3 regions of the Peribacillus sp. RS7 genome follow, and region 3 is predicted to be linked to each of the others. Evidence: a T-box and tRNA genes for the amino acid it is inferred to sense, from the RefSeq annotation. Region 3 holds a T-box; the other regions hold tRNA genes.
What was found. The T-box of region 3 lies ahead of thrS (threonine--tRNA ligase). A T-box ahead of a tRNA ligase gene usually reads a tRNA of that ligase, here a tRNA-Thr.
Positions count from the first base shown of each region.

Region 1: it encodes a tRNA-Thr, which carries the amino acid that the T-box ahead of thrS (threonine--tRNA ligase) is inferred to sense. The anticodon was not compared.
Region 2: it encodes a tRNA-Thr, which carries the amino acid that the T-box ahead of thrS (threonine--tRNA ligase) is inferred to sense. The anticodon was not compared.

Region 1 covers NZ_CP168135.1:2,908,244-2,917,401, reverse strand. The annotation lists gene glsA (glutaminase A) at 1-604, opposite strand, end outside; gene ACDZ29_RS14685 (hypothetical protein) at 1,113-1,319, shown strand; gene ACDZ29_RS14680 (hypothetical protein) at 1,956-2,246, shown strand; gene ACDZ29_RS14675 (hypothetical protein) at 2,517-2,651, shown strand; tRNA gene ACDZ29_RS14670 (tRNA-Leu) at 2,909-2,989, opposite strand; tRNA gene ACDZ29_RS14665 (tRNA-Cys) at 2,998-3,071, opposite strand; tRNA gene ACDZ29_RS14660 (tRNA-Gly) at 3,080-3,154, opposite strand; tRNA gene ACDZ29_RS14655 (tRNA-Gln) at 3,158-3,232, opposite strand; tRNA gene ACDZ29_RS14650 (tRNA-His) at 3,271-3,346, opposite strand; tRNA gene ACDZ29_RS14645 (tRNA-Trp) at 3,364-3,437, opposite strand; tRNA gene ACDZ29_RS14640 (tRNA-Tyr) at 3,448-3,531, opposite strand; tRNA gene ACDZ29_RS14635 (tRNA-Thr) at 3,548-3,623, opposite strand; tRNA gene ACDZ29_RS14630 (tRNA-Phe) at 3,631-3,706, opposite strand; tRNA gene ACDZ29_RS14625 (tRNA-Asp) at 3,719-3,794, opposite strand; tRNA gene ACDZ29_RS14620 (tRNA-Met) at 3,800-3,873, opposite strand; tRNA gene ACDZ29_RS14615 (tRNA-Val) at 3,953-4,028, opposite strand; tRNA gene ACDZ29_RS14610 (tRNA-Glu) at 4,044-4,118, opposite strand; tRNA gene ACDZ29_RS14605 (tRNA-Ser) at 4,129-4,220, opposite strand; tRNA gene ACDZ29_RS14600 (tRNA-Asn) at 4,226-4,300, opposite strand; rRNA gene rrf (5S ribosomal RNA) at 4,310-4,425, opposite strand; rRNA gene ACDZ29_RS14590 (23S ribosomal RNA) at 4,545-7,477, opposite strand; rRNA gene ACDZ29_RS14585 (16S ribosomal RNA) at 7,653-9,158, opposite strand, start outside.
Region 2 covers NZ_CP168135.1:1,449,014-1,458,171, forward strand. The annotation lists gene ACDZ29_RS07435 (1,4-dihydroxy-2-naphthoate polyprenyltransferase) at 1-36, shown strand, start outside; gene ACDZ29_RS07440 (TraR/DksA C4-type zinc finger protein) at 182-931, shown strand; tRNA gene ACDZ29_RS07445 (tRNA-Glu) at 973-1,044, opposite strand; tRNA gene ACDZ29_RS07450 (tRNA-Ser) at 1,048-1,138, opposite strand; tRNA gene ACDZ29_RS07455 (tRNA-Asn) at 1,140-1,214, opposite strand; tRNA gene ACDZ29_RS07460 (tRNA-Ile) at 1,227-1,303, opposite strand; tRNA gene ACDZ29_RS07465 (tRNA-Gly) at 1,309-1,382, opposite strand; tRNA gene ACDZ29_RS07470 (tRNA-His) at 1,387-1,462, opposite strand; tRNA gene ACDZ29_RS07475 (tRNA-Phe) at 1,479-1,554, opposite strand; tRNA gene ACDZ29_RS07480 (tRNA-Asp) at 1,578-1,653, opposite strand; tRNA gene ACDZ29_RS07485 (tRNA-Met) at 1,660-1,733, opposite strand; tRNA gene ACDZ29_RS07490 (tRNA-Ser) at 1,836-1,928, opposite strand; tRNA gene ACDZ29_RS07495 (tRNA-Ile) at 1,949-2,025, opposite strand; tRNA gene ACDZ29_RS07500 (tRNA-Met) at 2,036-2,112, opposite strand; tRNA gene ACDZ29_RS07505 (tRNA-Ala) at 2,141-2,216, opposite strand; tRNA gene ACDZ29_RS07510 (tRNA-Pro) at 2,234-2,310, opposite strand; tRNA gene ACDZ29_RS07515 (tRNA-Arg) at 2,321-2,397, opposite strand; tRNA gene ACDZ29_RS07520 (tRNA-Leu) at 2,407-2,495, opposite strand; tRNA gene ACDZ29_RS07525 (tRNA-Gly) at 2,508-2,582, opposite strand; tRNA gene ACDZ29_RS07530 (tRNA-Leu) at 2,591-2,672, opposite strand; tRNA gene ACDZ29_RS07535 (tRNA-Lys) at 2,681-2,756, opposite strand; tRNA gene ACDZ29_RS07540 (tRNA-Thr) at 2,779-2,854, opposite strand; tRNA gene ACDZ29_RS07545 (tRNA-Val) at 2,865-2,940, opposite strand; rRNA gene rrf (5S ribosomal RNA) at 2,952-3,067, opposite strand; rRNA gene ACDZ29_RS07555 (23S ribosomal RNA) at 3,186-6,118, opposite strand; rRNA gene ACDZ29_RS07560 (16S ribosomal RNA) at 6,294-7,844, opposite strand; gene ACDZ29_RS07565 (hypothetical protein) at 8,274-8,459, shown strand; gene ACDZ29_RS07570 (DMT family transporter) at 8,492-9,158, opposite strand, start outside.
Region 3 covers NZ_CP168135.1:831,266-840,423, reverse strand. The annotation lists gene ACDZ29_RS04325 (DUF7010 family protein) at 1-419, shown strand, start outside; gene ACDZ29_RS04320 (hypothetical protein) at 458-733, opposite strand; T-box leader at 854-1,073, shown strand; T-box leader at 1,104-1,327, shown strand; T-box leader at 1,358-1,582, shown strand; gene thrS (threonine--tRNA ligase) at 1,642-3,549, shown strand; gene ACDZ29_RS04310 (hypothetical protein) at 3,509-3,724, opposite strand; gene ACDZ29_RS04305 (hypothetical protein) at 3,770-4,075, opposite strand; gene ACDZ29_RS04300 (LysE family transporter) at 4,521-5,147, opposite strand; gene ACDZ29_RS04295 (MFS transporter) at 5,763-6,998, shown strand; gene ACDZ29_RS04290 (LysE family transporter) at 7,182-7,814, shown strand; gene ACDZ29_RS04285 (amino acid permease) at 8,004-9,158, shown strand, end outside.

The DNA of each region.
Region 1 (9,158 bases), 2.1 Mb from region 3:
CAATGGCACACTGCTTTGAATACAATTCGATTAAGTCCTCCACATCCCCATTTATTACATTATGCTGCTTTAAAAAATAGCTTAACGACCTATTTAAATCTGCTGTATTGTATTCTGACCGGGCAACTTCTTCATTAAACCCGATAGTAGGATTTTGCGTCAACTCCCGGATAAAATGTAAAATACGCTGAAATCGCTCATTTACACTGTCACCTGCAACCATGTGGGTCACAGTCAATGCTCCTGCATTGATCATCGGGTTTAACGGCTTGGATGGCTTATTGGTCTCTAATTTGGCAATGGAATTAAAAGGGTCTCCGGTGGGTTCCTTTCCTATATAGGAAAAGACATATTCCTCCCCTTTTTCCATTAATACCAGAGCAAGTGTCAAAACTTTCGATATGCTTTGCAGGGTCATTTTACCACTTAAATCCCCCGCACAATATCCTTTTCCGTCAGGATAGTAAATAGCAACAGATAAATCCCCAGGGTTAGCCTTTTCAAGAGCCGGTATATAGTCTGCCACTGTTCCCTTATTTGTATATTTTTTTGCCTCATCAACCAGTTGCTGTAATTCTTCATTGGACCTGCATTGACATCCCATATTGTTCACAATTTGCCGCCCCTTAGAAAATTTGTCATGTGAAGTGTTCTTAGCTAGTGGTTTTATTATTTATTACCATATTTCACCGATATTATTTAAAAAACTACCAAGCGGCTACTTACCTAGTCTTAGATTTCTCAAATAACAATTCTCTAAAGAAATTTTCAAATGCTTTCTTCATCTATCATTTTCGTTTACTGATTTTAATTCATCCTTTGTAAGGTCACACGTCTTACCATACTTCCCTAATATAAAGGCACACGGTTCTGAATTACTTTTGTGGTGTTAAGACAAAGAAAAAAGAAAATATATACGGCAACGGTCAAGCCGTAAGACTGGTAAGCTAACTCCTTTTAAAGAATCGGGATAAACTTCACTTTTCTTAAAAGAAGATTTAATTGACTAAAAAGAAGGAAATAAAAGCCCTCAGACGGAAATATAGACTATACGGATATTAGCGCATAAGCTTTCATATGTATTTTACAATTGATGGAAAGTAGGAAAAGCCATGGAAAAAGCGAAGAGTTTACAAGAAATCTATAACGCCAACCGGCCAGAAAATAATGAACTTTTCCAATCGATACAACAGCATCTACAATTGAAACATCCAGACAAACGAATGACAGCTACGAGAACCTTGCAGATAATTGTGGCTGATAGTGTTTCATCTGGAGAGCTGCGTAATGTGGAAGCCCGCCTTCTTCACAGTTACTAAGGACCTGTTGTATCATAATCTCTTGAAATTACCGAACACAGAAAGGATCTCATCAATGAAAGAATTTATAAAGAAATCTAAAACATTCGGCTTAATCGTGTCACTTGTGGCACTGGCTTTTTTCTCGATTTTTAAAAAAAGACAGCTCAAAATCGAGTTGTCTTTTTAGTATTTATGCTCCTCTAAATATTTTATTTATTGGTATTCTTCTTTACTCATGCCTTGCCAAACTTTTGGCCCATGGTCGACCATTCCTATTTGTTAAATAAAGTAAATGGAAGGAAGTGAATAATATGTATCTCTTCTATCCAACTTGTTATGATCGAGCCTGAGACCCTTGCCTTCAGGGTCTTTTTGTATGTAGCCGAGCAATCGAGCTTGAATCAACATGTCTCATGTAATTTGATTCGCTTCGTAAACTACAGCAACATATATTTGCTTACTTCGTACTTTTCGGTGAAATGTTTTTTACCTTTGGTAATGTCGCCTATTTTCTATTTACCCAATTTGAGTACAAATGTACTTTCATCTAGTGAGTAAAATTGCTCAAAAGATAAAGATTGACAACATTTTAATCGTGACTCATACTTATAGTGACTTAAATGACAGAATATTGAGAATAACGGAGGGATAATTATGAATAAGATTTTCGTTCCTAACGCAATCGCTACTTTAACAAGACTTTTCTACAGTTCAACTACACTGAATGAGTATTTAGCGATGAGGACCGCTCAATTCTACATTGAAGACCTGAAGTTACTACAAGACGTGGAAGCTGTTGCTCTGGCAATTGAAAAACAAAATGCTTTCGCATTAATGTCTAAATTTAAATTATTTGATTATAAGGCTGCTGAAGAAATTGAAATTGCACTTTCCTCTGCTGGCTATACGGAAGCAGAGCTATCTGCTATGAATATTGAAATCTGAAATCATTGTTTTCGGAACGAATGGTAGAGTTAGTGCTCTTTGACCCATTCGTTTTTTTTTTCGTAAGAGCAACGGTTCTTTAAACTATATCTTTTATGACTATAACAACAGTCAATTCGTTATGTTCTGATTTTGGTAAATTTATACTTTTATGCTTAATGTTTATATATACTATACCATCAGAACAATTAAGAATGGGGGTTAATTCTCTTCATAATAAACCCTATAGGATTGCAATTTATACACAATGCTTTTAGGGGGGGTTAAAAGATGGAATGGTTTACTTTTTTTGTTTTTCCAGCATTCACTTTAGGTGGAATAGCTTTAGGTCTCGCCCTTCACTCAATCAAAAAAATAAAGAACATGGAAAGGAGAGTTGAGGAATTAGAAAATAAAAATAAATAAATCTATGACTTTGGACGTAAATTCCTTAGTTTGCAATCTTCAAAAAATAATTTAAGTGCATCTTCATCTGTGGTAGCATACATAGTTTTGTTAACGATTTTTATTTCATCTTCTGTAAGCAATATTCTCCGTTTACTCACCGCACATGACCTCCGCACATTATTAGTGTCAAATCTGTAGTGTGAGAAAAATGAAAAAAGGCCTTACACAATTAAGTGTAAGGCCTTGATACAACAGCACTCTTGGCTGTTTCATGATACCGGTGGCCGGGGTCGAACCGGCACTCCAGAGGAACACGATTTTGAGTCGTGCGCGTCTGCCAATTCCGCCACACCGGCATGTATGTTGGAGGCGGCAACCGGAATCGAACCGGTGGTAAAGGTTTTGCAGACCTCTGCCTTACCGCTTGGCTATGCCGCCAACGTTTTTGGAGCGAAAGACGGGATTCGAACCCGCGACCCCAACCTTGGCAAGGTTGTATTCTACCACTGAACTACTTTCGCATATGGCTGGGCTAGAAGGGATCGAACCTTCGCATGACGGAATCAAAATCCGTTGCCTTACCGCTTGGCTATAGCCCATTAACGTTGTATTCATTATACCATGATTTAATAAAAAATGGGGCGACTGATGGGAATCGAACCCACGAATGCCTGAACCACAATCAGGTGCGTTAACCACTTCGCCACAACCGCCATTATAGGATTTAAATTGGCAGGGGTAGTAGGACTCGAACCCACACTGGAGGTTTTGGAGACCTCTGTTCTACCTTTAAACTATACCCCTGTTAGAAAGATGGTGGAGGGGGGCAGATTCGAACTGCCGAACCCGAAGGAGCGGATTTACAGTCCGCCGCGTTTAGCCACTTCGCTACCCCTCCGCATATGGATGAAACATGGTGCCGGCAAGAGGACTTGAACCCCCAACCTACTGATTACAAGTCAGTTGCTCTACCAGTTGAGCTACACCGGCACTACTATGGTGGCTCAGGACGGAATCGAACCGCCGACACAAGGATTTTCAGTCCTTTGCTCTACCGACTGAGCTACTGAGCCAAACAATAAAAATGGCGGTCCCGACGGGAATCGAACCCGCGATCTCCTGCGTGACAGGCAGGCATGTTAACCGCTACACCACGGGACCATAGATTGCGGGGACAGGATTTGAACCTGCGACCTTCGGGTTATGAGCCCGACGAGCTACCGGACTGCTCCACCCCGCGACGTTAATAATGTTGCTATTATGCATCAGATTTTCGTGTTGAACGTTTCAATGCAGAAACAATCTGATCTTATTGAAAATGGTGGAGGATGACGGGATCGAACCGCCGACCCTCTGCTTGTAAGGCAGATGCTCTCCCAGCTGAGCTAATCCTCCAATATGTTATCGAAATGGTGACCCGTACGGGATTCGAACCCGTGTTACCGCCGTGAAAGGGCGGTGTCTTAACCGCTTGACCAACGGGCCAGGTATAAAATGGCGGAGAGCAAGGGATTTGAACCCTTGAGACAGGGTTACCCGTCTACACGATTTCCAATCGTGCTCCTTCGGCCACTCGGACAGCTCTCCAATAATGGCTCCGCAGGTAGGACTCGAACCTACGACCGTTCGGTTAACAGCCGAATGCTCTACCACTGAGCTACTGCGGAACAATATAAGCTTGGCGACGTCCTACTCTCACAGGGGGAAACCCCCAACTACCATCGGCGCTGAAGAGCTTAACTGCCGTGTTCGGAATGGGAACGGGTGTGACCTCTTCGCTATCGTCACCAAACATTGTTAACATTTTTTCAAGACATATATTATTATAACGTCTTTTCGAAAAAATGCAAGAAGAAATTTTCATTCCTTCAAAACTAGATAATAAGAAGGTATTTCATTTTTTAAAAAGCGTTGGTTAAGTCCTCGATCTATTAGTATCAGTCAGCTCCACATGTCGCCACGCTTCCACCTCTGACCTATCAACCTGATCATCTTTCAGGGATCTTACTAGCTTGCGCCATGGGAAATCTCATCTTGAGGGGGGCTTCATGCTTAGATGCTTTCAGCACTTATCCCGTCCGCACGTAGCTACCCAGCTATGCCTTTGGCAAGACAACTGGTACACCAGCGGTGCGTCCATCCCGGTCCTCTCGTACTAAGGACAGCTCCTCTCAAATTTCCTGCGCCCGCGACGGATAGGGACCGAACTGTCTCACGACGTTCTGAACCCAGCTCGCGTACCGCTTTAATGGGCGAACAGCCCAACCCTTGGGACCGACTACAGCCCCAGGATGCGATGAGCCGACATCGAGGTGCCAAACCTCCCCGTCGATGTGGACTCTTGGGGGAGATAAGCCTGTTATCCCCGGGGTAGCTTTTATCCGTTGAGCGATGGCCCTTCCATGCGGAACCACCGGATCACTAAGCCCGACTTTCGTCCCTGCTCGACTTGTAGGTCTCGCAGTCAAGCTCCCTTGTGCCTTTACACTCTACGAATGATTTCCAACCATTCTGAGGGAACCTTTGGGCGCCTCCGTTACTCTTTAGGAGGCGACCGCCCCAGTCAAACTGCCCACCTGACACTGTCTCCCACCCCGATAAGGGGCGCGGGTTAGAATTTCAATACAGCCAGGGTAGTATCCCACCAACGCCTCCACCGAAGCTAGCGCTCCGGCTTCTCAGGCTCCTACCTATCCTGTACAAGCTGTACCAAAATTCAATATCAGGCTGCAGTAAAGCTCCACGGGGTCTTTCCGTCCTGTCGCGGGTAACCTGCATCTTCACAGGTACTATAATTTCACCGAGTCTCTCGTTGAGACAGTGCCCAGATCGTTACACCTTTCGTGCGGGTCGGAACTTACCCGACAAGGAATTTCGCTACCTTAGGACCGTTATAGTTACGGCCGCCGTTTACTGGGGCTTCGGTTCAAAGCTTCGCTTGCGCTAACCTCTCCCCTTAACCTTCCAGCACCGGGCAGGTGTCAGCCCCTATACTTCGCCTTGCGGCTTCGCAGAGACCTGTGTTTTTGCTAAACAGTCGCCTGGGCCTATTCACTGCGGCTTTTCCGGGCTATTCACCCTAAAAAGCACCCCTTCTCCCGAAGTTACGGGGTCATTTTGCCGAGTTCCTTAACGAGAGTTCTCTCGCACACCTTAGGATTCTCTCCTCGCCTACCTGTGTCGGTTTGCGGTACGGGCACCTTACATCTCACTAGAGGCTTTTCTTGGCAGCGTGGAATCAGGAACTTCGGTACTATATTTCCCTCGCCATCACAGCTCCGCCTTAATGGAAACGGGATTTGCCTCGTTTCCGGCCTAACTGCTTGGACGCGCATATCCAACAGCGCGCTTACCCTATCCTTCTGCGTCCCCCCATCGTTCAAACGATGTATAGGTGGTACAGGAATATCAACCTGTTGTCCATCGCCTACGCCTTTCGGCCTCGGCTTAGGTCCCGACTAACCCTGAGCGGACGAGCCTTCCTCAGGAAACCTTAGGCATTCGGTGGAAGGGATTCTCACCCTTCTTTCGCTACTCATACCGGCATTCTCACTTCTAAGCGCTCCACCAGTCCTTCCGGTCTGACTTCAACGCCCTTAGAACGCTCTCCTACCATCGACACCTAATGGTGTCAATCCACAGCTTCGGTGATACGTTTAGCCCCGGTACATTTTCGGCGCGGAGTCACTCGACCAGTGAGCTATTACGCACTCTTTAAATGGTGGCTGCTTCTGAGCCAACATCCTGGTTGTCTAAGCAACTCCACATCCTTTTCCACTTAACGTATACTTTGGGACCTTAGCTGGTGGTCTGGGCTGTTTCCCTTTCGACTACGGATCTTATCACTCGCAGTCTGACTCCCAAGAATAAGTATTTGGCATTCGGAGTTTGACTGAATTCGGTAACCCGTTGGGGGCCCCTAGTCCAATCAGTGCTCTACCTCCAATACTCTCATCTTGAGGCTAGCCCTAAAGCTATTTCGGAGAGAACCAGCTATCTCCAGGTTCGATTGGAATTTCTCCGCTACCCACACCTCATCCCCGCACTTTTCAACGTGCGTGGGTTCGGGCCTCCATTCAGTGTTACCTGAACTTCACCCTGGACATGGGTAGATCACCTGGTTTCGGGTCTACGACCTCATACTCATTCGCCCTATTCAGACTCGCTTTCGCTGCGGCTCCGTCTTATCAACTTAACCTCGCATGAAATCGTAACTCGCCGGTTCATTCTACAAAAGGCACGCCATTACCCATTAACGGGCTTTGACTACTTGTAGGCACACGGTTTCAGGATCTATTTCACTCCCCTTCCGGGGTGCTTTTCACCTTTCCCTCACGGTACTGGTTCACTATCGGTCACTAGGGAGTATTTAGCCTTGGGAGATGGTCCTCCCTGCTTCCGACGGGATTTCTCGTGTCCCGCCGTACTCAGGATCCACTCAGGAGGGAACGAAGTTTCAACTACAGGGTTTTTACCTTCTTTGACGGACCTTTCCAGGTCACTTCATTTACCCCGTTCCTTTGTAACTCCATGTTGAGTGTCCTACAACCCCAAGAGGCAAGCCTCTTGGTTTGGGCTAATTCCGTTTCGCTCGCCGCTACTCAGGAAATCGCATTTGCTTTCTCTTCCTCCGGGTACTTAGATGTTTCAGTTCCCCGGGTCTGCCTTCAGTACCCTATGTATTCAGGTAAAGATACTGTTCCATTACGAACAGTGGGTTTCCCCATTCGGAAATCTCCGGATCAAAGCTTACTTACAGCTCCCCGAAGCATATCGGTGTTAGTCCCGTCCTTCATCGGCTCCTAGTGCCAAGGCATCCACCGTGCGCCCTTTCTAACTTAACCGTTAAAAAGATCTTACAGATGCTTTGAAAAAAATTAATTGCCTTCTATCTATTATCTAGTTTTCAAGGAACAAAGCAGAAAGAATCCATCACATCGTGATGTTTTTCTTCCCTATCTGAATGAATTACTCATTCAAAACTGAACAAAACAAAAGCGCTCTCGTAATTATCCTTAGAAAGGAGGTGATCCAGCCGCACCTTCCGATACGGCTACCTTGTTACGACTTCACCCCAATCATCTGTCCCACCTTAGGCGGCTGGCTCCATAAAGGTTACCTCACCGACTTCGGGTGTTACAAACTCTCGTGGTGTGACGGGCGGTGTGTACAAGGCCCGGGAACGTATTCACCGCGGCATGCTGATCCGCGATTACTAGCGATTCCGGCTTCATGTAGGCGAGTTGCAGCCTACAATCCGAACTGAGAATGGCTTTATGGGATTCGCTTACCTTCGCAGGTTTGCAGCCCTTTGTACCATCCATTGTAGCACGTGTGTAGCCCAGGTCATAAGGGGCATGATGATTTGACGTCATCCCCACCTTCCTCCGGTTTGTCACCGGCAGTCACCTTAGAGTGCCCAACTGAATGCTGGCAACTAAGATCAAGGGTTGCGCTCGTTGCGGGACTTAACCCAACATCTCACGACACGAGCTGACGACAACCATGCACCACCTGTCACTCTGTCCCCCGAAGGGGAAAGCCCTATCTCTAGGGTTGTCAGAGGATGTCAAGACCTGGTAAGGTTCTTCGCGTTGCTTCGAATTAAACCACATGCTCCACCGCTTGTGCGGGCCCCCGTCAATTCCTTTGAGTTTCAGCCTTGCGGCCGTACTCCCCAGGCGGAGTGCTTAATGCGTTAGCTGCAGCACTAAAGGGCGGAAACCCTCTAACACTTAGCACTCATCGTTTACGGCGTGGACTACCAGGGTATCTAATCCTGTTTGCTCCCCACGCTTTCGCGCCTCAGTGTCAGTTACAGACCAGAAAGTCGCCTTCGCCACTGGTGTTCCTCCAAATCTCTACGCATTTCACCGCTACACTTGGAATTCCACTTTCCTCTTCTGCACTCAAGTTCCCCAGTTTCCAATGACCCTCCACGGTTGAGCCGTGGGCTTTCACATCAGACTTAAAGAACCACCTGCGCGCGCTTTACGCCCAATAATTCCGGACAACGCTTGCCACCTACGTATTACCGCGGCTGCTGGCACGTAGTTAGCCGTGGCTTTCTGGTTAGGTACCGTCAAGGTACCAGCAGTTACTCTGGTACTTGTTCTTCCCTAACAACAGAACTTTACGACCCGAAGGCCTTCTTCGTTCACGCGGCGTTGCTCCGTCAGACTTTCGTCCATTGCGGAAGATTCCCTACTGCTGCCTCCCGTAGGAGTCTGGGCCGTGTCTCAGTCCCAGTGTGGCCGATCACCCTCTCAGGTCGGCTACGCATCGTCGCCTTGGTGAGCCATTACCTCACCAACTAGCTAATGCGCCGCGGGCCCATCTATAAGTGACAGCCGAAACCGTCTTTCCATCTTCTCTCATGCGAGAAAAGAACGTATCCGGTATTAGCTCCGGTTTCCCGAAGTTATCCCAGTCTTATAGGCAGGTTGCCCACGTGTTACTCACCCGTCCGCCGCTAATCTCAGGGAGCAAGCTCCCATCGATTCGCTCGACTTGCATGTATTAGGC
Region 2 (9,158 bases), 620 kb from region 3:
ATGGCCATTGGATTATTCATCAGCTATCTAATATGATCACTAAGGACTGAGCTCATCCGCTCAGTCTTTTTTCTATCTTCCGTTCCATTTTGTTTTCCTATACTACGATTCGGGTAATAGATAATACAACCATCTTACCAATATAAAATGAGATATGGACTTTAGAAGGAGTGAAACGGATATGGCAACCAAACAGCAAATGCAAAAATTCAAAAAAGAACTGCTTCAAGAAAAAGATGAGCTTGGAAACAGGATTCAAAATGATGAACAATCCGTTCTGGATAAAAGCCAGACTGAATCCGTAGGGGAATTATCATCCTATGATAATCATCCTGCTGACCTAGGAACGGAATTATTCGAGATGGAACGGAACCAAGCACTGGATGAGCATGCACAATCTGAAATGGAGAAAATCGAAGAAGCATTGTATGCCATAGAAGAGGGTACGTATGGCCATTGTAAAACCTGCAATATAGAAATACCCATCGATAGGCTTGAAGCGATCCCAAGCACTCTTTACTGTGTCGAGCATGCCCCAGAACGGCCTACTGCACAAGACCGACCAGTGGAAGAGGATATATTGATTCCATCCAAGGGTGATCATTTTGAAAATCGTCATGGAAATGAAATAGTGGATAAAGAGGATAGCTTTGGTGAAGTCGCCAAATTCGGTACATCCGAAACACCATCTGATTACACCGGCGATCATGACAATTATAATGATCTTTATAAAACCGAAGATGAAACGGATGGATTTCCTGAAGACTATGAAGGATTTGCAGCAAATGATATCGAAGGAAAAAATAGGGTGGATATACCGAACAAAAAGCAAAAGGAATATGAAGATACATTAGATGAAGAAAATATCGATTCCCAGCTTGGAGACATTCCTTATAAACAAAAAGATACTTATATCAATGAAAAGAAATGAAAAAAAGAAGCATACATGAATGTATGCTTCCTTTTTTGTTATGACCCGTACGGGATTCGAACCCGTGTTACCGCCGTGAAAGGGCGGTGTCTTAACCGCTTGACCAACGGGCCAAATGGCGGAGAAGGAGGGATTTGAACCCTCGCGCCGCTCGCGCGACCTACACCCTTAGCAGGGGCGCCTCTTCAGCCTCTTGAGTACTTCCCCATGGCTCCGCAGGTAGGACTCGAACCTACGACCGTTCGGTTAACAGCCGAATGCTCTACCACTGAGCTACTGCGGAACAATATGAATATGGTGGGCCTAAATGGACTCGAACCATCGACCTCACGCTTATCAGGCGTGCGCTCTAACCAGCTGAGCTATAGGCCCATATTTGGAGCGGGTGAAGGGAATCGAACCCTCATCATCAGCTTGGAAGGCTGAGGTTTTACCACTAAACTACACCCGCGAAATGGGGCGACTGATGGGAATCGAACCCACGAATGCCTGAACCACAATCAGGTGCGTTAACCACTTCGCCACAACCGCCGTAATATGAAAGATATGGTGGCTCAGGACGGAATCGAACCGCCGACACAAGGATTTTCAGTCCTTTGCTCTACCGACTGAGCTACTGAGCCACATTTGTACTAAATTTAAAAAATGGCGGTCCCGACGGGAATCGAACCCGCGATCTCCTGCGTGACAGGCAGGCATGTTAACCGCTACACCACGGGACCTAATAATTGCGGGGACAGGATTTGAACCTGCGACCTTCGGGTTATGAGCCCGACGAGCTACCGGACTGCTCCACCCCGCGACGGTAATAATGAAACGATTTGCATCAAGTTTTCGTGTATATTGTTTTTTCGCTTCCTCTATGTAAGGTTGTTTCAAAACAACTTGCTGCTTTTTAAAAAAATGGAGGAGGTAGAGGGATTCGAACCCCCGCGGGATTTGACTCCCCTGTCGGTTTTCAAGACCGATCCCTTCAGCCGAACTTGGGTATACCTCCACGGCTTTAAAAAATGCATATGGTGGACCTTGTAGGACTCGAACCTACGACCGGACGGTTATGAGCCGTCTGCTCTAACCAGCTGAGCTAAAGGTCCTTATATTTATTGGTAGCGGCGGAGGGGATCGAACCCCCGACCTCACGGGTATGAACCGTACGCTCTAGCCAGCTGAGCTACACCGCCAATATAATATAAGTATCTGATTGAAAAATGGTGGAGCCTAGCGGGATCGAACCGCTGACCTCCTGCGTGCAAGGCAGGCGCTCTCCCAGCTGAGCTAAGGCCCCATTCATTAAAAATCACGTGGTCGGGAAGACAGGATTCGAACCTGCGACCCCTTGGTCCCAAACCAAGTGCTCTACCAAGCTGAGCTACTTCCCGCAATAAAACATGGTGCGCCCGGCGGGAGTCGAACCTACAACCTTCTGATTCGTAGTCAGATGCTCTATCCAATTGAGCTACGGGCGCATATTAAGATGGTGCCGAGGACCGGAATCGAACCGGTACGGTAGTCACCTACCGCAGGATTTTAAGTCCTGTGCGTCTGCCAGTTCCGCCACCCCGGCACATACGAAAAGTGGAGCGGAAGACGGGATTCGAACCCGCGACCCCAACCTTGGCAAGGTTGTATTCTACCACTGAACTACTTCCGCATGAAAGATGCGGGTGAAGGGACTTGAACCCCCACGCCTTGCGGCGCCAGATCCTAAGTCTGGTGCGTCTGCCAATTCCGCCACACCCGCATATAAAATGGTGAGCCATGAAGGATTCGAACCTTCGACCCTCTGATTAAAAGTCAGATGCTCTACCAACTGAGCTAATGGCTCGTGCTTGTACTATTTCAAAAAATGGTGCCGGCAAGAGGACTTGAACCCCCAACCTACTGATTACAAGTCAGTTGCTCTACCAGTTGAGCTACACCGGCAGGTGTAAAATGGTGGAGGATGACGGGATCGAACCGCCGACCCTCTGCTTGTAAGGCAGATGCTCTCCCAGCTGAGCTAATCCTCCATATAAAACCTGCTTGGCGACGTCCTACTCTCACAGGGGGAAACCCCCAACTACCATCGGCGCTGAAGAGCTTAACTGCCGTGTTCGGAATGGGAACGGGTGTGACCTCTTCGCTATCGTCACCAAACAATGTTAACATTTTTTCAAGACATATATTATTATAACGTCTTTTCGAAAAAATGCAAGAAGAAATTTTCATTCCTTCAAAACTAGATAATAAGAAGGTATTTCATTTTTTTAAAGCGTTGGTTAAGTCCTCGATCTATTAGTATCAGTCAGCTCCACATGTCGCCACGCTTCCACCTCTGACCTATCAACCTGATCATCTTTCAGGGATCTTACTAGCTTGCGCCATGGGAAATCTCATCTTGAGGGGGGCTTCATGCTTAGATGCTTTCAGCACTTATCCCGTCCGCACGTAGCTACCCAGCTATGCCTTTGGCAAGACAACTGGTACACCAGCGGTGCGTCCATCCCGGTCCTCTCGTACTAAGGACAGCTCCTCTCAAATTTCCTGCGCCCGCGACGGATAGGGACCGAACTGTCTCACGACGTTCTGAACCCAGCTCGCGTACCGCTTTAATGGGCGAACAGCCCAACCCTTGGGACCGACTACAGCCCCAGGATGCGATGAGCCGACATCGAGGTGCCAAACCTCCCCGTCGATGTGGACTCTTGGGGGAGATAAGCCTGTTATCCCCGGGGTAGCTTTTATCCGTTGAGCGATGGCCCTTCCATGCGGAACCACCGGATCACTAAGCCCGACTTTCGTCCCTGCTCGACTTGTAGGTCTCGCAGTCAAGCTCCCTTGTGCCTTTACACTCTACGAATGATTTCCAACCATTCTGAGGGAACCTTTGGGCGCCTCCGTTACTCTTTAGGAGGCGACCGCCCCAGTCAAACTGCCCACCTGACACTGTCTCCCACCCCGATAAGGGGCGCGGGTTAGAATTTCAATACAGCCAGGGTAGTATCCCACCAACGCCTCCACCGAAGCTAGCGCTCCGGCTTCTCAGGCTCCTACCTATCCTGTACAAGCTGTACCAAAATTCAATATCAGGCTGCAGTAAAGCTCCACGGGGTCTTTCCGTCCTGTCGCGGGTAACCTGCATCTTCACAGGTACTATAATTTCACCGAGTCTCTCGTTGAGACAGTGCCCAGATCGTTACACCTTTCGTGCGGGTCGGAACTTACCCGACAAGGAATTTCGCTACCTTAGGACCGTTATAGTTACGGCCGCCGTTTACTGGGGCTTCGGTTCAAAGCTTCGCTTGCGCTAACCTCTCCCCTTAACCTTCCAGCACCGGGCAGGTGTCAGCCCCTATACTTCGCCTTGCGGCTTCGCAGAGACCTGTGTTTTTGCTAAACAGTCGCCTGGGCCTATTCACTGCGGCTTTTCCGGGCTATTCACCCTAAAAAGCACCCCTTCTCCCGAAGTTACGGGGTCATTTTGCCGAGTTCCTTAACGAGAGTTCTCTCGCACACCTTAGGATTCTCTCCTCGCCTACCTGTGTCGGTTTGCGGTACGGGCACCTTACATCTCACTAGAGGCTTTTCTTGGCAGCGTGGAATCAGGAACTTCGGTACTATATTTCCCTCGCCATCACAGCTCCGCCTTAATGGAAACGGGATTTGCCTCGTTTCCGGCCTAACTGCTTGGACGCGCATATCCAACAGCGCGCTTACCCTATCCTTCTGCGTCCCCCCATCGTTCAAACGATGTATAGGTGGTACAGGAATATCAACCTGTTGTCCATCGCCTACGCCTTTCGGCCTCGGCTTAGGTCCCGACTAACCCTGAGCGGACGAGCCTTCCTCAGGAAACCTTAGGCATTCGGTGGAAGGGATTCTCACCCTTCTTTCGCTACTCATACCGGCATTCTCACTTCTAAGCGCTCCACCAGTCCTTCCGGTCTGACTTCAACGCCCTTAGAACGCTCTCCTACCATCGACACCTAATGGTGTCAATCCACAGCTTCGGTGATACGTTTAGCCCCGGTACATTTTCGGCGCGGAGTCACTCGACCAGTGAGCTATTACGCACTCTTTAAATGGTGGCTGCTTCTGAGCCAACATCCTGGTTGTCTAAGCAACTCCACATCCTTTTCCACTTAACGTATACTTTGGGACCTTAGCTGGTGGTCTGGGCTGTTTCCCTTTCGACTACGGATCTTATCACTCGCAGTCTGACTCCCAAGAATAAGTATTTGGCATTCGGAGTTTGACTGAATTCGGTAACCCGTTGGGGGCCCCTAGTCCAATCAGTGCTCTACCTCCAATACTCTCATCTTGAGGCTAGCCCTAAAGCTATTTCGGAGAGAACCAGCTATCTCCAGGTTCGATTGGAATTTCTCCGCTACCCACACCTCATCCCCGCACTTTTCAACGTGCGTGGGTTCGGGCCTCCATTCAGTGTTACCTGAACTTCACCCTGGACATGGGTAGATCACCTGGTTTCGGGTCTACGACCTCATACTCATTCGCCCTATTCAGACTCGCTTTCGCTGCGGCTCCGTCTTATCAACTTAACCTCGCATGAAATCGTAACTCGCCGGTTCATTCTACAAAAGGCACGCCATTACCCATTAACGGGCTTTGACTACTTGTAGGCACACGGTTTCAGGATCTATTTCACTCCCCTTCCGGGGTGCTTTTCACCTTTCCCTCACGGTACTGGTTCACTATCGGTCACTAGGGAGTATTTAGCCTTGGGAGATGGTCCTCCCTGCTTCCGACGGGATTTCTCGTGTCCCGCCGTACTCAGGATCCACTCAGGAGGGAACGAAGTTTCAACTACAGGGTTTTTACCTTCTTTGACGGACCTTTCCAGGTCACTTCATTTACCCCGTTCCTTTGTAACTCCATGTTGAGTGTCCTACAACCCCAAGAGGCAAGCCTCTTGGTTTGGGCTAATTCCGTTTCGCTCGCCGCTACTCAGGAAATCGCATTTGCTTTCTCTTCCTCCGGGTACTTAGATGTTTCAGTTCCCCGGGTCTGCCTTCAGTACCCTATGTATTCAGGTAAAGATACTGTTCCATTACGAACAGTGGGTTTCCCCATTCGGAAATCTCCGGATCAAAGCTTACTTACAGCTCCCCGAAGCATATCGGTGTTAGTCCCGTCCTTCATCGGCTCCTAGTGCCAAGGCATCCACCGTGCGCCCTTTCTAACTTAACCGTTAAAAAGATCTTACAGATGCTTTGAAAAAAATTAATTGCCTTCTATCTATTATCTAGTTTTCAAGGAACAAAGCAGAAAGAATCCATCACATCGTGATGCTTTTCTTTCCTATCTGAATGAATTACTCATTCAAAACTGAACAAAACAAAAGCGCTCTCGTAATTATCCTTAGAAAGGAGGTGATCCAGCCGCACCTTCCGATACGGCTACCTTGTTACGACTTCACCCCAATCATCTGTCCCACCTTAGGCGGCTGGCTCCATAAAGGTTACCTCACCGACTTCGGGTGTTACAAACTCTCGTGGTGTGACGGGCGGTGTGTACAAGGCCCGGGAACGTATTCACCGCGGCATGCTGATCCGCGATTACTAGCGATTCCGGCTTCATGTAGGCGAGTTGCAGCCTACAATCCGAACTGAGAATGGCTTTATGGGATTCGCTTACCTTCGCAGGTTTGCAGCCCTTTGTACCATCCATTGTAGCACGTGTGTAGCCCAGGTCATAAGGGGCATGATGATTTGACGTCATCCCCACCTTCCTCCGGTTTGTCACCGGCAGTCACCTTAGAGTGCCCAACTGAATGCTGGCAACTAAGATCAAGGGTTGCGCTCGTTGCGGGACTTAACCCAACATCTCACGACACGAGCTGACGACAACCATGCACCACCTGTCACTCTGTCCCCCGAAGGGGAAAGCCCTATCTCTAGGGTTGTCAGAGGATGTCAAGACCTGGTAAGGTTCTTCGCGTTGCTTCGAATTAAACCACATGCTCCACCGCTTGTGCGGGCCCCCGTCAATTCCTTTGAGTTTCAGCCTTGCGGCCGTACTCCCCAGGCGGAGTGCTTAATGCGTTAGCTGCAGCACTAAAGGGCGGAAACCCTCTAACACTTAGCACTCATCGTTTACGGCGTGGACTACCAGGGTATCTAATCCTGTTTGCTCCCCACGCTTTCGCGCCTCAGTGTCAGTTACAGACCAGAAAGTCGCCTTCGCCACTGGTGTTCCTCCAAATCTCTACGCATTTCACCGCTACACTTGGAATTCCACTTTCCTCTTCTGCACTCAAGTTCCCCAGTTTCCAATGACCCTCCACGGTTGAGCCGTGGGCTTTCACATCAGACTTAAAGAACCACCTGCGCGCGCTTTACGCCCAATAATTCCGGACAACGCTTGCCACCTACGTATTACCGCGGCTGCTGGCACGTAGTTAGCCGTGGCTTTCTGGTTAGGTACCGTCAAGGTACCAGCAGTTACTCTGGTACTTGTTCTTCCCTAACAACAGAACTTTACGACCCGAAGGCCTTCTTCGTTCACGCGGCGTTGCTCCGTCAGACTTTCGTCCATTGCGGAAGATTCCCTACTGCTGCCTCCCGTAGGAGTCTGGGCCGTGTCTCAGTCCCAGTGTGGCCGATCACCCTCTCAGGTCGGCTACGCATCGTCGCCTTGGTGAGCCATTACCTCACCAACTAGCTAATGCGCCGCGGGCCCATCTATAAGTGACAGCCGAAACCGTCTTTCCATCTTCTCTCATGCGAGAAAAGAACGTATCCGGTATTAGCTCCGGTTTCCCGAAGTTATCCCAGTCTTATAGGCAGGTTGCCCACGTGTTACTCACCCGTCCGCCGCTAATCTCAGGGAGCAAGCTCCCATCGATTCGCTCGACTTGCATGTATTAGGCACGCCGCCAGCGTTCGTCCTGAGCCAGGATCAAACTCTCCGAAGAAATGTTTGACTTGCTCATTTTGCTTTTTTGATAGTGTATGCTCACTTAAAATTTAACGTTGGCGCTTTGTTTTGTTCAGTTTTCAAAGAGCAATTTCTGTCGTTTCTCTCAGAAGCGACCTCTATAATGTAACACATTGTGTCACGTTTCGTCAACAACTTTTTTAAAAATATTTTTCAACAACTTGTTAGCTGTTTAAGTTGCTGTCTTAGCGACAAGAAATAATATACCATGTACCAAAAATGTTTGCAATATGTTTTTTAAAACTTTTTTCAAAAAAACGTTTTTTTCTTTTTCCCTCTATAATATCCTTCATTATCATCCCCCCCTGCTTCCTTGGCCAATAGCATGGTACATGAATAAACGAAGCATATTTCCAAAGAAACACAAATAGACATATAAAGATATCTTTTCCCATGAGGTGAAGCAATGAATCTATCATTAATCGGATTACTCATTTCTTACAGTATGGCCCTTTACTTATTCAGTACTGCTTTTTATGAAGCCATCAGGTTCAGCAGAGAACAAGGAAAGGTGAATGGTACGACGTTTTTATTCAGCTTTACTTTCGCTATGATTTTCACACGAATCACCTATTTGTTTCATCCCTATTAAATAAAAGCAGTAAGTCAGGAGACTTACTGCTTTTATACGGAGACTTGCGTTTCTTCCTGTACCCTACTTTTCTTTTCATCCTTCAGGAACATCATCAAACCGCCCAATATGATGGTACCTCCCAGGACCTGCGTCCATAGTATCGGTTCATCTAATATGAAATAAGCCAGAACCGTCGCTCCAACCGGTTCAAGTAAGATTCCCATCGAAAGAGTCGAAGTGCTTAACCACTTTAATGACCAATTGAATAAAGAATGTCCTAATAATGTCGGAAAAATCGCAAGCAAAACAAAATAGATCCAATCGGCAGCAGGATATGGTGCCAATGCCTCTCCCTTGAAGATCACATAAAAAAACAAAGTGACTGCACTGATAGCATACACGACAAATGTATATGTTATAGAAGAGATGCGTTTTCGAACATTTTGCCCAAATAATAAATAACCGGTTACAAGCGCACATGCGATTAGCGAAAGAATATCTCCCCAAAGCGCCATGCCGCTGATTCTCAAATCTCCCCAGCTAATGACAAGGCTGCCTGCTATCGCAATGATGCCGCTCAATATTGCCTTCATTGAAAACCTTTCTTTAAAAAACAAATAGGCTCCGGCAAAAGCAAATAAAGGCTGGAGGGTGACAAGTACAGTTGAACTCGCAACAGACGTGTAATTAAGCGATTCAAACCATAAAATAAAATGA
Region 3 (9,158 bases):
AAGTTTCAGAAAATGGGGCTAGGCGTTTGAAACGTATGAATTTCTGGTTTAATATCGTTTTCATTGCCGAAGGTTTACTGATTGGGATTGCCATCGCCATCTGTAATATGATCAATCAGACCGATCTTATTCCTGGAGTCATCGCCATTATTGTAGGGATTCATTTTTTACCTTTGGCGGCGCTTTTTCAAATCAAGATCTACTATGCAACAGGAGTGCTTCTCTGTTTATTGGCGCTTATCACATTACTTATTGTGCCAGACACCGTCATGTTTGGGGAGCATCAAATCCTTGCACCGTTATCCTTGCTTGGCTTTGGATGCGCGCTAATTCTTTGGACCACTGGACTGACATTATTGCTTAGTGTAAAGAATCCAAGGGAAGCGAAAGAGGAAGATTCACACAATGAAAATAAATAGGAAACATACAAAAATCCGTCGTGGCGAACGGGTTTTGATTAATTTTTCATCCAGGTTAATAGCCTGACAATTTGAAATGGTTCATTCCAAACCAGAATGAAACTTAAAAGAAAGAAGGCAGCCACAGCCAGAAACTTCGTCTTTCCTTTTTCGCTTTTTAACATGGCCCCGAAGCTAAATAACATACCAATAAGTAACGCACCGAATCCTGAGACCATTAGAAGCTCGAAGGATTTTGGTGAAAAAAAGGCGCAGCAAAATGATACGGCACCAATCACTGCAAATACGAAAGACCAATCGCTTAAACTTTTCATGACGACTCCTTTTTACTAATTATACCAATTTAGTGTTTATAATGAAATTAAAAAATTTGAGGTTGTCACTTATGGGAATATATTGTAATATATATAACAATATAAAAATCCATTTACATTTTAGAAGCATTGATAAGGACATGAATCATTTTTACGGTCTGCAGAGAGGGAAGGGCAGCTGCAAACTTCCTGGCTTAGGAAAATGATTTACCGCCTTTGAGCCATATCGGTGAACGAGAGTAACTGATATCGTCTAAGCTACGTTACAGCTCCAGAGCCATGAGTAATCTACTTATGGGAAATTGGGTGGAATCACGGGTATAACGCACTCGTCCCTTATATAGGGATGGGTGCGTTTTTTTTATATAAAAATATTGCCATGATAAGGACATGAATCATTTTTACGGTCTGCAGAGAGGGAAGGGCAGCTGCAAACTTCCTGGCTTAGGAAAATGATTTACCGCCTTTGAGCCATATCGGTGAACGAGAGTAACTGATATCGTCTAAGCTGCGTTAAAAGCTCCAGAGCCATGAGTGTTTTCTTGCTTATGGGAAATTGGGTGGAATCACGGGTATAACGCACTCGTCCCTTATATAGGGATGGGTGCGTTTTTTTTATATAAAAATATTGCCATGATAAGGACATGAATCATTTTTACGGTCTGCAGAGAGGGAAGGGCAGCTGCGAACTTCCTGGCTTAGGAAAATGATTTACCGCCTTTGAGCTATATCGGTGAACGAGAGTAACTGATATCGTCTAAGCTGCGTTAAAAGCTCCAGAGCCATGAGTGTTTTCTTGCTTATGGGAAATTGGGTGGAATCACGGGTATAAACGCACTCGTCCCTTATATAGGGATGGGTGCGTTTTTTTATTACTAAAAAGGGGTGTTTATGTGATGGGTGAAAAAATGATTAAAGTTCAATTCCCGGATGGTCAGCAAAAGGAATATCCGCAAGGGATGACAGTGGAAAGTGTGGCAGGGTCCATCAGCCCAAGTTTAAGGAAAAAGGCAGTAATAGGAAAACTGGATAAACAACTGGTTGATCTAAGTCACAAGTTGAATAAGGATGCCGAACTGTCAATCTTGAATCTGGATTCGGATGAAGGATTACAAGTTTTGCGACATACATCGGCGCATGTTTTGGCACAGGCTGTGAAAAGATTATACCGAAATGTGGAATTAGGGATGGGGCCAGTCGTAGAAGATGGTTTTTACTATGATTTTAAGTTAGATCATCCTTTGAGCTCAGAAGATTTACAAGCTATTGAAAAAGAGATGGAACATATCATAAGTGAAAATCTGGAAATTAAAAGGATCGAAGTGTCTTATGCAGAAGCTGTGAAGTTATTCCAGGATAGAGGGGAGTCATTCAAACTGGATATAGCAAAGAATATCCCTAAAGATGAAAAACTAACGATCTATCAACAGGGGGAATTCGTCGATCTTTGCAGAGGACCCCACCTTCCATCCACATCATTTGTAAAATCGTTCAAATTGACTCGTGTATCGGGAGCCTATTGGCGGGGAGACAATCAAAATGAAGTTCTTCAAAGGGTGTATGGCGTGGCTTTCCGAAAGAAAAAAGATTTACAGGATCATTTTAAATTCCTGGAGGAGGCGGCCAAACGAGATCACCGCAAATTAGGGAAGCAGTTGGAGTTATTCATGTTTTCGGAGGAAGCTCCTGGAATGCCGTTTTATTTACCGAAAGGACAAATCGTTAGAAATGAATTGGAGAAGTTCTCGCGGGAGATCCAGACTGAAGCTGATTACGACGAAGTTCGGACTCCTTTCATGATGAACCAGCAGTTATGGGAACAATCGGGTCACTGGGATCATTACCATGAGAATATGTACTTCACTGAGGTGGATCAAACAAAATTCGCTATGAAGCCAATGAACTGTCCAGGTCATATGCTTATTTTCAAAAACAATCTTTATTCTTACAGGGATTTACCCATCCGGATGGCCGAGTTCGGTCAAGTCCACCGTCATGAATATAGCGGTGCGTTGAACGGGATGTTGCGGGTCCGTACATTTTGTCAGGATGATGCCCACATTTTTGTTCGGCAGGATCAAATCGAAAGTGAAATTAAACAAGTGTTTCATCTGATTGATAAGGTGTATCGCACTTTTGGTTTCGAGTATTCGGTGGAACTCTCGACTCGTCCAGAGGATTTAATGGGCGAAGATTCCCTTTGGGAAGCTTCTGAAACAGCCTTGAAAAATGTTCTGGAAAGCATCGGGATACATTATCAATTAAATGAAGGGGACGGGGCATTTTATGGACCGAAAATTGATTTTCATATTAAAGATGCATTAAAACGAAGCCATCAATGTGCAACAATCCAACTTGATTTTCAGATGCCCGATAAATTTGATCTGACTTACATCGATGAAAATAATGAAAAGGTTCGTCCTGTCGTCATTCATCGTGCCATATTTGGATCGATCGATCGTTTTTTTGGAATCCTGATTGAACATTTTGCCGGTGCTTTTCCGGTATGGCTTGCCCCCGTGCAAGTACAGATCATCCCTGTCTCACAAGTTCATTTGAATTATTGTTTAAAGGTTCAAAAAGAACTGAAGAATCAAGGCATAAGAGTGAAAATTGATGATCGGAATGAAAAGATGGGGTATAAAGTCAGGGAAGCTCAGATAATGAAAATTCCATATATGCTGGTCCTTGGCGATAAAGAGGAGAAAGAAAATGAAGTGAATGTCCGGAAATACGGGGAACAAGAATTTGAAAATGTCGCAATTGAACGGTTCATCAATAAAATGGTCCAGCAAATAAAAGAACGGAGCATCTAACAAGAAAGGAGCTTAATCCGGAACTCACGAGTAAAAGCACGAAACTCACGAGTAAATGCACGAAATTCACGAGTAAATGCACGAAATTCACGAGTAAATGGGTGGAACTCACGAGTAAATGCACGAAATTCACTAGTAAAGCACGAAACTCACGAGTAAATGCTTGCGTTTCCATAAATACCCATAAAATAAGACAGCCGAATAAATCGGCTGTCTTATTTTATCTACAAATCCATACCCAGCCAACGCCAGGAATGAACTGCTGGAAACAGTTACCCCCCGGGCCACCTTGGCCACCACCTTGGCCACCACCTTGGCCACCACCTTGGCCACCGCCTTGGCCACCGCCTTGGCCACCACCTTGACCGCCACCTTGACCGCCGCCTTGGCCGCCACCTTGGCCACCGCCACCGACAGGGCAGGTTAATCCTAGGTATTGTAATCCGACTATATCTGTATGATGAACCTCATTTGGAATGCCGCCTTCGAGTATCTGTACCATATTAGTAACATTATTTATTCCCATCAAAATAAAGGTGTGCTGGGAGTTACCCCAAAAACCTCTGAAACAATGACCTTGTCGGCCTGCGTTTAAATGTGACTGAATAGTGGCTACTGGTACCAGTGTTTGTACTGGCAGTCTGTCATCATAATAAGGCAAATTAGCATAAGAATTATCATAATAATATGGAACATTATAATTGTAATAACCGTAATTATTATACATTCAAGAAATCCTCCCTTTGTGTTTACCCTTCAGACTATGAACAAAGAGGGGCTAGTGTCCGACATGGACAATTATGGACAATAAAATAGGCGGCCTATTTTATAAAAAGTAAGATAATTATTACGAACTCACGAGTAAAGCATCGAAATTCACGAGTAAATCCTCCAAACTCACGAGTAAATGCCTGAAATTCACGAGTAAAGCACCAAAATTCACGAGTAAATGCTTACATCTCCTTAAATCTTTATGTAAACAAAACTTTGGCTGCCTGGATGGAAAAGTAAATGCCAATCCCTATAAGGGATATTCCTGAAATGATCGAGATGCCCATTAGAATGGGTTTGGATAAGAAACGTCTGAAGGTGCTGGCGATGATGGCCATTGTGAAATCCCAGGCTAAGAGGCCGATAAGGATTCCTGAACTGTATAAAAGTAAATGATCCATATCATATTTTGATGCGGAGTTTGCGAGAATCGATCCATAAATCCCCAGCCAAAACAAAATGGATAAAGGATTCGAAAGGGACATGATGAATCCTGTTAGGAATGAAGAAAAAAGGGAATCTTTTGCTTTTCGTTCATTCACTTCAATCTTACCCGCACTAAGTAGACTTTCGATTCCGGTATAGGTCAGGACGAAAAAGCCAAAGAGCCACAAAAATGTCTTCATGAAGGAGTTGTCCAAAAAGTGGACGACACCGAAAAAGACGAGGGCTATAAAAACAAAATCCGCTAAAATGGCACCCCAGCCAAAAACCCAGGCATGCCAAAAACCTTTCTTGATCCCTTTGTCCAATTGTGCAGCGTTAATGGGACCGATAGGAGCTGCCAGTGATAAGCCCAATAATACATAGCTGAAAAAAACACCCAATTCATCACCTCATCGTTTGTTACATCTTCGTTAATTGAATGTATTCAAACAATTGGACTTGTACCACCTTTTTAGTCCTTTTTTTGAGTGGATATGGTGAATTTAGTCGGGTTTGCTGCACTTGGTAGAGACCCTTTTTGTAACAACAGAGAAAGGTCCTTCATAATGTAATTTAGTCAAATGGAAAGACGTCAAATTAAATGCATGCGCTATGTTCAAAAGGGAATTGGAGGATAATTATGCCGAAATTATCAATGCCAAATAAGTACAAAACAATCCTTGATATCATGCATACTGATATTGCTATTAATGAAATTAAGGATCATTTTGAAGAAAGACTTTCAACTGGTTAAACCTTGTAATCGAGTGACGTTTGAAATGCAGGGAAACCCATTCATTTAAAGAATGGGTTTTTTGGTTTAAAGTAGAATGAATCCATATTTTAAAGTCGAGGCAAACTAGAAGGGGAAGTCCTAAAGGGGTAATTTTGGCACTGAATAAATATTATTGCCCTATAACATAATAATTAAAGACATCTAAAAAATGATGCACAACAAATTGGTTACACAGATAGGTTACCTTTTATTGCTTTTATAATGGATGAGGAGTGTAAGTATGGAAGGTCATGAGGAGCAAAAAAATAATGTAAGCGTGTGGTGTCTCATCAGTATGGCATCGATTCCATTGGTAATGACACTAGGAAATTCAATGCTTATCCCTGTTTTGCCGATTTTCGAGGAAAAGGTGGGAATATCTTCATTTCAATCAAGTATGGTGATTACAAGCTATTCTGTTGCATCTATTTTCTTAATTCCTATTGCTGGTTATTTATCAGATCGATTCGGAAGGAAGATGGTGATCCTGCCAAGCCTTGTCCTTGCCCTAATCGGCGGCTTGATCGCGGGTTATGCATCATGGAAAATGGATGATCCCTATACATGGATCATCATTGGGAGAGTATTGCAAGGGATTGGTGCGTCTGGAGCCTCGCCAATCATTTTGCCTCTAGTGGGGGACCTATACAAGGATGATGATGAAAAAACCAGTTCTTGCCTGGGTATCATTGAAACCTCGAATACATTTGGTAAAGTCCTGAGTCCAATATTGGGTTCCCTTTTTGCCGCATTTATCTGGTTTTTACCATTCTTCTCGATTTCATTCTTCAGTTTAATATCTATTGTCTTGGTCTTTTTCTTTATAAAGGTACCAAAGGAGAAGGATGAACCGAAGAAATTTAAAGAATTCTGGCATGATACGAAAAAAATATTCAAGCAGGAGGGAAAATGGTTATATACAGTTTTCCTGATTGGTGTATTTGTCATGTTGGTTTTGTTCGGTGTTCTTTTCTTTTTGTCTGACAACCTTGAAAAAGTCCATGATTTGCATGGAGTCAAAAAAGGTTTCGTGATAGCGATCCCGCTGTTTTTTCTTTGTGTATCTTCTTATGTTGCAGGGAAAAAAATCAAGGGAGAATTACCAATCATGAAAATGATCATCATGATCAGTATAGCTGTCCTTTCAATCAGCCTTGTTTTTGTCGGTTTTACAAAAGAAAAGGTTTTCCTTCTATTACTCATAACGAGCCTAGTTGGCATAGCAATTGGTGCGTTATTGCCGACACTCGACGCAATCATCACTCAAAATATAAAAAAGGAACAGCGGGGGACGATTACCTCTTTCTACATGTCATCTAGGTTCATCGGAGTTGCCGCAGGCCCACCGGTTATGTCCCTTGTCATGAAAAATCATGTCAATATGACCTATATCATTTCGGGAATCATTGGTATATGCATTGTATTGATTGTTATGAAATTCATTAGTTCAGACAAAAAAGAAGCAGCTGCTAACTAAAAGACTTCGAAAAGCATACTAAGGAAAATTCAAAAAAGCCGGGTTTTTCCACACGGCTTTTTTTGTGTGTAATTCGCGTGAAAAGTGTTATCCCATCTAAATTTTTTTCAGCAAGAGGTTATAGGTGAGGGGGTGTCACATAGAATGTACAAGTTATTAACTAGCTCGAAGGAGTGATGCTTTTTGAGTGTACATTTACTGCTGAGTTATTTTTTCTTGGGGCTTACCCTTGCAGCACCGATTGGTCCGGTGAATTCTGCTCGTATCGATAAAGGGATCAAGAACGGGTTTTGGCATGCTTGGATCGTAGGGGTAGGGTCGATGATCGCAGATGCCTTGTTCATGATTTTAGTGTATGTAGGTATGGTACGGTTTTTAGAAATTCCGATTGTCCAAATCTTTCTATGGCTTTTTGGCGGATTTGTGCTAATTTATTCTGGGGTCGAAAGTGTTTTACGGGTTAATACGATAACATTAAATCAATACAGGAATAGAGATTCTTTATTATCCTGTTTTTTAACTGGTTTCATTATGTCAGTGACCAGCCCATTATCGATTTTATTTTGGTTAGGGATATATGGATCAGTTTTGGCTAAAACAGCTTCAAGTTATGGGACATCCCAACTTTTCATCTATAGCGGGATGATTTTTCTTGGTCTTACCTGCTGGGATTTTTTTGTAGCGGCATTAACGAATGGATTTCGCAGGTTTTTAAATGAAAAAAGCTTAATGGCGATTTCGATCATCTCTGGATTATCATTGGTAGGCTTTGGGGTTTATTTTGCTTATCAAGGTATTTTTGCCATCATATCATAAAGTAAAATGCTTTAGTTTATTACATAAGGTAGGGTATTTGAAAACTTCTTCCTTGCATAATTCATTGTGGCATTATCAACACTATGAATGATGGAAGGGGGTAATGTCATGACGACAAAAGCCAATTGCAGTTCAGCGAAAGGGAAGGCTGTCCAAGATTCTAATGCATCAGGTGAACAACAAGGCGATATGAAATGGTGGCAGCTATCATTGGTCGGTGTAGGCTGTACGATCGGGACAGGGTATTTCCTTGGATCGACTATAGGGATTAAAACGACGGGGCCATCCATTGTATTTTCATTTGTATTGGCTGCACTAGGTACCTACATCGTTTATAATCTACTTGCTAAGATGACAGCTGCCGATCCTCAAGAGGGTTCTTTTTGTTATTATGCCAATAAAGCATTTGGAAGATGGGCTGGCTTTAGCTGTGGCTGGAATTATTGGTCCTCCAATATATTGATCATGGGAAGTCAGCTTACTGCTCTTTCGCTATTATCACAATTTTGGTTCCCTAAAGTACCGCTGTGGCTATTTGCATCAGGTTTTGCCATTGTTTCAATCGTGGTGGTATTGCTGGGAACAAAAGGGTTCGACAGAGTGGAAAACATCCTTGCGGTAATTAAGACAGCAGCGATCGTAATGTTTATCATTATTGCAATATGTGCCGTTTTCGGCTGGTTTGGTCTTAATGGAGGGAAACCGCCCTCATTTCCGAATACGTACAATGAATTATTCCCAAAAGGGCTAAAAGGGTTTTGGACATCCCTTATCTATGCTTTTTATGCGTTTGGCGGCATTGAGGTCATTGGACTGATGGCGATGCAGCTTAAAAAGAAAGAAGATGCTCCAAAGGCAGGGACAATCATGCTTTTGGTTCTTACTATAATATATGTCGTTTCATTGGGGTTAGCCGTGACCATGATATCGTTAGGGGCATTCAGTGAAAAAGAAAGCCCATTCGTTTCGGCATTGGACAGTTATCACCTGACGTTTTTCCCGCACGTTTTTAATGGTGCGATCATCATTGCCGGATTCTCGACGATGACCGCTTCACTATTTGGTGTAACCAATCTATTGGTAACGCTCTCCAATGATGGGAATGCACCCTCGGTATTCATGCAAAAGATCAAGAAATTCAAGGATCTTCCACTGCCCTCACTAGGGCTTGGAGCCCTAGGTCTTTTAGGATCGATCATCACTGCCTTGCTCCTGCCAGGCAAGATTTATGAATACATTACAACATCTGCTGGAATATTACTTTTGTATAACTGGGCATTCATCATTCTTTCTTCATTCAAAATCTTGGAAAATAAGATTTGGAGTAAGATTACGGCCGTTTTC